DNA from 3 places in the Echinicola rosea genome. Region 1 is predicted to be linked to each of the others. Evidence: riboswitches for the same ligand, from Rfam matches in the RefSeq annotation. Region 1 holds a riboswitch; each other region holds the start of a gene.
What was found. A riboswitch is a leader RNA that binds a small molecule or an ion and turns the genes downstream of it on or off. The one in region 1 is predicted to bind thiamine pyrophosphate.

Region 1 (3,284 bases):
ATTACCAATGGACAAATGTACAAGCATATCGGGGATAGTGCCCATACCCTCCAGCAAGTAGAAGAGATGATCAATACCGTGCTAGATCCTATTCCGGATGCTCAGGTGTTTTTGGGACAAGTGGCACAGGAAGCAGGATACGTCACAGGGCAATTTGGTAAATTGGAGTGGGGATTTTCAGCATCTGACTATCAAATGAAGCGTCATGGATGGAACCAGTATTTTGGTTATCTCGACCATAATCGGGCGCACGGTTTTTATCCACCATATCTTTTCGAGAATGGCCAGCTAGTGAACATTCCGGGAAATACGCGTGAAGATTGCGGGAAGACCATCGAGCGTGAGACGCAAAAAGCCTTTGAAGACCGATGGGATATGACGGGCAAAGCCGTTTATTCACAGGATTTGTTTATGGATATGGTGCTCACGTTTATCCGGGACCATAAAAATCAGCCTTTCTTTCTCTATTTTCCTACCCAGCTACCCCATGGACCAGTGGCCGTTCCGTCCGTTCATCCTGAAGTAGCCGCATCCACAGCACTCACCCAAATAGAAAAAGAATATGCTTCTATGGTGAAAATGCTGGACGATAATATTGGCCAAATTTTGGAGGAACTGGACCGGCTGCAGATCGCCGAAAACACGTTGGTCATCTTCACTGCGGATAATGGCCATGAAATTTATTATACCCAAGAGGGCAGGGTCCTGAAACCTTACACCAATATGCAAACGGGTGAGCGATTTGACAATTTGGAAGACAAATATTACAGTGATCTTGCAGGAGATATCTTTAATGGAAATAATGGCCGTGCGGGCATGAAGCGGAGTAATCTACAAGGTGGCCTCGAAGTACCCCTTGTGGTGAGATGGCCCGGCAAAATTACAGCGGGCAGCACTTCTGACCTTTTGGTGACCAATTACGACTGGCTGCCAACTGTAGCGGAGATCGTAGGCTTTCAGGGGGATTTGGCTACTGACGGGGTCAGCTTCTTACCTGAAATGATTGATAAAGGACAAACCCAAGAGCACGATTTTATTGTTCATTCCTCATTTGAAGGGCCTACTTTGATTGCCAAAGATGGCTGGAAATTGCGGTATTTTATCCAAAAAGATGTCTTCGAGCTGTATTACCTTCCTGATGACTATAGAGAAGCAGAAGATCTTTCGGCCAAGTATCCGCAAAAACGTAAAGAGATGAAGGCATTGTTACTTGAATCCTGCGATGGAAATTTTGAAAATGGATGGTACAGGCCTGCTGTCAATCAGTTGGACGTGGCCTCTAAGTGGAGGAGTATGCATTAGCCAGGGACTGATAACAGCTATCCTGTACCAAGAATGTTCATGCTTCGAAATTGTAAATATGATTCTCCTGAGCGAACGAACGATTGCAAACATTTTTTCTTTCTTCGATAATCCTTCTACCTTTGCAGCAAGAATAGATCGAGTTAGGGGTGCCCAAAATTTACGGGCTGAGATCATACCCATATTACCTGATCCGGGTAGTGCCGGCGAAGGGAAATGCGATTTCCATAACACATGGAACTTTGGGTAAACAATGAATGGAGCTGTCACCCCTGGATTGCTCCGATGTTTAACCAGCTTAATTAATTTTCAATATGAAACGTTTATTGCTGACTGCAGCATTGCTGCTGACAGGGATGTGTGCCATGGCACAACATCACATCACCGGTACTGTAAAGGATGCCGAAACCGGTGAAGCACTTATCGGTGCCAATGTAATCTTAGAGGGCACTGGTCGGGGAAGTACCGCGGACATGGATGGTGCTTTCATGATCAAAAATGTCCCTAGCGGGCAATACCAGCTTAAGGTGTCTTTTGTTGGATATGAGGCAAGTATTCAGCCTGTAGATGCTCCAAGCACAAAATTAGAGGTCCTGTTGGAGCGTAATTCTCTGCTGACAGAAGAATTTATCGTTTCTGCTACCAGGGCTTCTGAAACCACGCCCACGACCTTCTCTACCGTAAGCAAGGAGGACCTTGCCAAAAACAACCTCGGTCAGGACATGCCCATGTTGCTGAATTACACGCCATCTGTGGTGACCAATTCAGATGCCGGAGCAGGTATCGGCTACACAGGCCTGCGGATCAGGGGATCCGACCAGACAAGGATCAATGTTACGGTAAATGGAATCCCGATGAATGATGCCGAATCCCATGGCGTTTTCTGGGTAAATATGCCTGATTTTGCCAGCTCAGTGGACAATATCCAGATCCAACGTGGTGTGGGCACGTCCACCAATGGTGCGGCTACTTTTGGCGCCAGCATGAACATCCAGACGGATACCAAAAAGGAAGAAGCGTATGGTGAGGTGGCTTCCTCGTTTGGGTCTTTTAATTCCCAAAAATATACCGTCCAAGTTGGTTCAGGACTTCTGAATGATCGCTGGGCTGTGGATGCCCGCCTTTCCCAGATCAAATCTGACGGCTATGTGGACAGGGCTACATCTGACCTGAAATCCTATTTCCTATCTGGCGGCTATTACGGTGATGACCACGTCTTCAAAGTCAATGTCTTCTCTGGCAAAGAAAAAACCTATCAGGCATGGTATGGACTTCCAGAAGATAAATTGGAGACCGACAGGACATTTAATTATTACACCTATGACAATGAGACCGATAATTACCAGCAAGACCATTACCAATTTATCTATACTGGGAAATACGGCCAAAACTGGAAGACTCATGCAGCCTTGCATTATACGTATGGCCGAGGATATTATGAACAATACCGCGCGGAGGACGACTTTGCAAGTTATGGCCTGGATCCAGTGGTGATCGGTGATGAAACGATCGAGCGTACGGACATTATCCGAAGGAGATGGCTGGACAATGACTTCTTTGGAGGGGTATTTTCCGTAAATTATGTCTCCGATGACGGTCGCTGGGACCTTATCCTTGGTGGTGGTGCCAACCGCTATGATGGTGATCACTTTGGCGAGATCATCTGGGCACGGGTCGCTGGGGATACCGATATCCGAGATCGTTATTATGATAATAATGCTGTAAAAGATGATCGTAATATCTATGCAAAGGGCACTTACGAAGTCGCAGACCGGTTATACTTATTTGGTGACCTGCAGTTTAGGCAGATTGATTACCGCTTTGAGGGCGTCAATGACGACCAGCGAGTGGTAGACGGAGCGCAGCATTACAATTTCTTCAATCCAAAATTCGGCATCAGCTATGAAAGTGGAAAAGGTGAAACCTGGTATGCCTCCTATGCAGTGGCCAATCGGGAACCTGTCAGAAGTGATTTTACAGAC
Region 2 (3,284 bases), 2.6 Mb from region 1:
GCCCAAATGTTCCTTGGGTGTTACATAGCAAAGCATCGCACAGCCATACCATCCGATCATAGCAGCCCCGATACCTGACGTAATATGGTCATATCCAGGAGCAATATCGGTCGTCAATGGCCCCAAGGTGTAAAACGGTGCTTCCCCGCATTCTACCAGCTGTTTGTCCATATTTTCTTTGATCATGTGCATCGGAATGTGGCCAGGGCCTTCGATGATGGTCTGCACATCATGCTTCCAAGCGATCTTGGTCAGCTCACCCAAGGTTTCCAGCTCCGCAAACTGTGCTGGATCATTGGCATCGGCGATGGATCCAGGACGGAGCCCATCTCCAAGTGAAAAGGTGACATTATAAGCCTTCATGATTTCGCAGATTTCCTCAAAATGCGTATAGAGAAAATTCTCCTTATGATGGGCAAGACACCATTTGGCCATAATGGATCCTCCTCGGGAAACGATCCCCGTGACCCTTTTGGCGGTCATCGGAACATAACGGAGCAATACTCCTGCGTGAATGGTGAAATAATCCACTCCTTGCTCTGCCTGTTCGATGAGCGTATCCCTGAACAATTCCCAAGTAAGGTCCTCGGCCTTTCCATTTACTTTTTCCAAAGCTTGATAAATAGGCACCGTACCGATGGGCACCGGGCTATTGCGCAAGATCCACTCTCGGGTTTCATGGATGTTTTTGCCGGTGGAAAGGTCCATAATGGTGTCCGCTCCCCAGCGACATGCCCAGACGGCTTTTTCGACCTCCTCCTCAATACTCGAACCTATGGCTGAATTGCCAATGTTTGCATTGATCTTCACCAAAAAGTTACGCCCGATGATCATGGGTTCCGCTTCAGGGTGGTTGATATTGGCGGGGATCACAGCTCTTCCTTTAGCCACTTCATCCCGGACAAATTCCGGCGTGATCATGCCCTTAGGCGTGTTGGCACCGAAATTTTCACCAGGATGCTGTTTGGTAAGTTCTTGTTGCTCGGCGATACGCTGGTTTTCCCGAATGGCAATGTATTCCATTTCCGGGGTAATGATGCCTTGTTTGGCATAATACATTTGGCTGACATTTTTTCCAGGTTTGGCCCGATAGGGCATTTTTACCAAGTCAAAACGCAACTTGTCTAGTGCAGGATTGTCCAATCGACGCTGTCCATATGCTGAAGTAAGTCTATCGAGCTGCGCTACATCCCCACTGTTCAGTATCCATTCTTCTCGAAGTCGCTGGAGTCCCTTTTTGACGTCTATTTGTACATTGGTATCGGTATACGGGCCACTGGTGTCATAAACAGTCACGGGAGGATTTTTTTCTACTGTCTCATGGCGGTCCAGATGGGAAACTGTGTCGTGTAATGCTATTTCCCTCATGGCGACTTTGATGGGATGTAGTTTACCTGCTACGTACACCTTTTTGGAATTGGGAAATGGATCTGTGGTAATGTAGGACTTGATGTTCTCTTGACTGAGCGTTTTCATGTTTTATGTTAGTAAGGTTGTGTAAAGTTTTATTGTTATGGAGATTCCCAAGAGTCTTTTGAAAGTTTAACCCGATTTATGCATTAGGGATCGTAATGACCTTTCCCGATGGAAGTCAGGAAGAGCTGAAAGTGCAAGAAAATCAGGTGGTTTGGAGGAATGGGCGCAGCACCGATTCTGCTCCACTTTCATGCTGCCAGATAGCACCGAAAACTACAGTAAAGCGGCTGATTTGGAAGCAATTTCAGGTTGCAATACTTGTGCGTCGCGGCGCAGATAGACTAATACATATTCTGGGGATAACTAATGTAGAATGTCTCTCGGATTGTTCAGATCTACCTAGCGGCCAGTCAGGTGAGCTAGGATTTATGACAGTTCCGCTGTGATCATCCGCCTTGTGTGGCTTTGATGATGAGAATTTGATCGTTTTCGGAGAGTTGGTAATGGTCCCAGTCGGATTTGGGAATTACTTGGTCGTTGACGGCCAAGGCCATACCACGGTTTGCATCGATTTGTTGTTGTTGGAGCATTCCTGACAAAGACAAATCCTTGGTCGTAAGCTCAATACGCTCACCATTAAGGAGAAAATTCATAAGAATTTCAATTTTTGTAAATGAATAAAAAAACTTCAGGAATGAAGATAATCGCTCGGAAGGAAGCTTCACTTTTCCCTTCGCCCGCATTACCGGGATCAGGTTCAGAGGGTATGTCTCAGCCCCGATGGATCATCGGAACACCCCTAAAGTTTTGTACGTGGATACAAAGTTAGAATGATAAGTGAATATCAAAAACTATTGGTGAAATTTATTGACCTTATGCTGCCCGAACGACTGAAAAGCTAGCCAAGAGCGGAAAATAAAGAATAGCGCCTAAATTTTCACTACTTATATTATCAACCTTAATCTAACCCAATAAGGTATCACTCGAAGTTTAAGGAAACCGATATATGATTGCATTAACATTCATTCCTGCTCCTACAGAGGCAAACAGCACATGGTCACCAGCATGGATTTGGTGTTTTTCGATCTCCCCACGCAATAGCATATCCAATAGAATGGGTACGGTTGCCACGGAATTATTGCCCAGCTCACCAATGGTAATTGGCATGATTTTCCTTGGATCTTCTTGCATATCATACAGTTTGAAGACTCGGTGGATTATGGCGTCATCCATTTTAGCATTTGCCTGATGGATAAGGACTTTTTTGATGTCCCTGATGTCCAAACCTGCCCTATCAATGGTTGCCTTGACCAAAGCCGGGACCGTATTCAATGCATATTCGTACAATTTACGTCCGTTCATTTTCATAAATAACGTATCATCCTTGAAGTCGGGGTTATAAGACCGGTCCATCCGTAGCAGCATAGCTTCGTTCAGCGTATCGGTACGGGATTTATGGGTGATTATGCCGACGGGAACGTTACTTTCTTGGGATTGAAGGATAATCGCCCCTGCCCCATCAGAATAGATCATGCTGTCAATATCGTGTGGATCAGAAATCCGACTGAGCGTTTCTGCACCAACCACAAGGATGCTTTTGGCATCACCGGATTTTATATAATAATCTCCTTGGATAAGCCCCTGCACCAGGCCGGGGCAGCCAAAGGGAAGGTCATAAGCGATGCAATCGGGATTTTCGATTTGCAGCTTATGTTTTACACGGGAAGCCAGACTGGGAACCATATCGGATTTTGGGTTGTCCTTTAGCACATCACCAAAATTGTGGGCCACAATGATGTAGTCCAAATTCTCCTTATCCAATTTGGCCGATTTCAATGCTTCTTCCGAGGCAAAAAATGCCATATCAG
Region 3 (3,284 bases), 1.1 Mb from region 1:
AGCTTTGCATGCTGCGGTGAAGCTAGCAGAGACTCTCGATTCAGGAGTGATTGTCTGTGTCACCTGTGATCGTGGTGATCGCTATCTGAGCTCTGATTTGTTTGGATGATTTTTTAAGGTAGAATATCCGCGAATTATTGGCGTTGAAAGAACGATTTTGGATTTAATCCAGTTGGTAAGAAGACGACAATAAGAAGTAAAATGAAGAATACTAAACCACTGGACGAAGTAGCTTTTTCCGTATTGGATTTGGCTATTATCAAAGAAAACCACGATGCAGCTGATGCATTCGAAAGGAGTTTAGACCTGGCTAAGCATACTGAGAAGTGGGGATATAAACGTTTTTGGCTCGCGGAACACCATAATATGGTCAGCGTGGGCAGTTCTGCCACAGCAGTATTGATCGGTCATATCGCTGGTGGCACGCAGCGCATTCGGGTTGGCTCGGGAGGAATTATGCTGCCCAACCATGCCCCACTGATGGTGGCAGAGCAATTTGGCACCTTGGCATCCCTCTATCCTGATCGGGTCGACCTCGGCTTGGGGCGGGCACCTGGTACCGACCAGACCACTGCCAAGGCTTTGAGAAGGGATCGGTTGGAAACCGTAGAGGAATTTCCACGAGATTTGGAGGAATTGCAGGTTTACCTGTCCGATGAAAATATCGATGGTAAGGTAAGGGCCATTCCCGGTGAGGGACTTGATATTCCCATTTACCTTTTGGGAAGCAGTATGAGCAGTGCTATGCTTGCTGCTAAAAGGGGATTGCCATATGCTTTTGCCAGTCATTTTGCGCCTGCGCAGTTTTTGGATGCCATTCGGTATTACCGGGAGCATTTTCAGCCTTCTGAATATTTAAAAAGCCCCTATGTGATTTCATGTGTCAATGTGATTGCTGCCGAAACCGATGAAAAAGCCCATAAGATGGCCACTTCATTTTATCAAATGGCCTTGGGGATCGTACGAAGGAAATCCTATCCATTACGGCCTCCAGTGGATACCATGGAAGGGATTTGGACAGAAGCTGAGGCAGCCGCTATCAACCAGATGATGGCCTGTAGTTTTGTGGGAGATAAGACATCTGTCCGGGAGGATTTGGAGCATTTTCAGGAAATCACCCAAGTGGATGAAATCATGATTTGTTCCCACATCTTTGATCACGGGGAACGCCTAAAGTCCTATGAGCTGGCGGCTTCGTGTTTTAACAAGGATTTGGTAGCGCCGTAATTGAGTTTTGTATGTGGGCACGTTTTGGAATTGCCTCTGGATGGGGTAAAACTTCGTGCTGCTAACTTTGCTTCATGGGATTAAAATCGTAATTTCAACCTATGACAAACTTTAGGGGTGTCCCTGTGATGGGGCTGAGATGATACCCTTCGAACCTGAAACGGATCATACCGGCGAAGGAAAAAGTGACCTTTTCATGTGAGCTTTTGCTCAGGTAATTTGCAGGTTCCCTAAAGTTTTTTAAGCTGAGGATATGAAAGAATCTGTAATCAACAATCTAAAGACAGTAAGGGAAAAAGGCCCATTGGTGCAGAGTATCACCAATTATGTGGTCATGAACAATACCGCCAATGCGCTGCTGGCGATTGGGGCATCCCCAATCATGGCCCATGCCAAGCTGGAGATGGCGGACATGGTCAACATCGTCAATGCACTGGTCGTGAATATCGGGACACTGGACGAGTTTTGGGTGGACAGTATGTTACTGGCAGCCAAAGAAGCCAATGAGCGAAACACCCCTTGGGTTTTGGATCCGGTGGGGGCTGGTGCCACACCCTATCGAAATGAGACCTTGACGAGGCTTTTGGCTTTCAAGCCGACCATTATTCGAGGAAATGCTTCTGAAATTATGGCGTTGGCCAAAGCAAATGTGCAAACAAAGGGAGTGGACAGTAGCCATTCTTCTGATGAGGCCTTAGCATATGGAAAGCAGCTATCCAAAGAGACTTCGTCTGTTGTCTGTATTTCAGGTGCGATAGACTATGTTATTGATGGAGATAAGTTGGCGGTAATCAAGAACGGGGATGCCCTGATGGGAAAGGTGACCGGGATGGGGTGTACTGCCACCGCTTTAGTGGCTGCCTTAGCGGGAATTGAGCCAGATCCTTTCACGGCAACTGTCTCAGGAATGACCCTATTAGGCCTTGCCGGTGAGATAGCTGCTAGAAAAGCAGAGGGGCCTGGGACGCTTCAGTTGTACCTATACGATGCACTTTATCATCTCAAGGAAAGCGAAGTGAAGCAGTGGGCAAAAGTGGAAGTGAGCAATGACTGATGGCTTATTCCCTTACAGGCTTTACCTGGTGACCGATGAAAAGGCATGTCTTGGCAGGGATTTTTTTTGGGTGCTGGAAGAAGCACTCAAAGGTGGTGTGGATCTGGTACAATTGCGGGAAAAGGATCTTCCCAAGGCTGCATTCTTGGAAAAGGCCTTTAAAGTAAAAAATCTCTGCGATCAGTACAGGGTTCCTCTAATCATCAATGATAGCTTGGAAGTGGCAAAACAGGCTCTAGCCCATGGTGTCCACATCGGGCAATCTGATAGCAGTATGAAGTCTGCCAAGGCGTATTTGGGAGATGACTTCCCTGTCGGCCTATCCTTAGAGCAAATGGATGAGCTTTCTCACGAGGAGGCGAACTTGGCCTGGTATTACGGAGTCAGTCCTATTTTTTCTACGCCCACCAAGCCTGATACCCGGTTTGAATGGGGATTAGCGGGGTTAAATAAACTTAGAAAAGCGACAGCAACGCCATTAGTGGCCATTGGTAATATCAATGAACTTAATGCTGCTGAGGTTATTGAAGCAGGGGCAGATTGCCTGGCAGTGGTATCCGCCATTTGCAGTGCACAAAGTCCCGCTAAAGCTGCCGAAAAATTCCGAAATGAAATCGAAAAAGCTACATGAACGATAAAGTCAAAACCTATATTCCTGTATTGACCATTGCAGGATCGGATAGTGGTGGTGGTGCAGGAATCCAAGCGGATTTGAAGACATTTTCTGCTTTGGGCTGTTTTGGTACGAGTGTTATCACCGCCACTACTGCGCAAAATACCATGGGTGTGAAGAGTATCCATGATATTCCCGTAGCGCATATCAAGGAGCAACTGGAAGCAGTGCTTACAGATATCAGGCCGAAAGCCATAAAGATCGGTATGATCAATCGGCCTGAAGTGGTGCAGGTCATTGTGGAATCACTGGTGCCATATCCGGATATCCCGGTTGTTTTTGATCCCGTCATGGTAGCTACGAGCGGAGACCGTTTGATCAAGGAAGAAA

Region 2: another riboswitch for thiamine pyrophosphate. It lies ahead of thiS (sulfur carrier protein ThiS); the one in region 1 lies ahead of FDP09_RS05655 (TonB-dependent receptor).
Region 3: another riboswitch for thiamine pyrophosphate. It lies ahead of thiM (hydroxyethylthiazole kinase); the one in region 1 lies ahead of FDP09_RS05655 (TonB-dependent receptor).

The regions. Positions count from the first base shown of each region.
Region 1 covers NZ_CP040106.1:1,359,707-1,362,990, forward strand. The annotation lists gene FDP09_RS05650 (arylsulfatase) at 1-1,302, shown strand, start outside; TPP riboswitch at 1,438-1,534, shown strand; gene FDP09_RS05655 (TonB-dependent receptor) at 1,617-3,284, shown strand, end outside.
Region 2 covers NZ_CP040106.1:3,939,939-3,943,222, forward strand. The annotation lists gene thiC (phosphomethylpyrimidine synthase ThiC) at 1-1,476, opposite strand, end outside; gene thiS (sulfur carrier protein ThiS) at 1,863-2,069, opposite strand; TPP riboswitch at 2,128-2,227, opposite strand; gene FDP09_RS15615 (3-oxoacyl-ACP synthase III family protein) at 2,407-3,284, opposite strand, start outside.
Region 3 covers NZ_CP040106.1:232,123-235,406, reverse strand. The annotation lists gene cysM (cysteine synthase CysM) at 1-109, shown strand, start outside; gene FDP09_RS01045 (LLM class flavin-dependent oxidoreductase) at 202-1,227, shown strand; TPP riboswitch at 1,331-1,426, shown strand; gene thiM (hydroxyethylthiazole kinase) at 1,481-2,281, shown strand; gene thiE (thiamine phosphate synthase) at 2,274-2,912, shown strand; gene thiD (bifunctional hydroxymethylpyrimidine kinase/phosphomethylpyrimidine kinase) at 2,909-3,284, shown strand, end outside.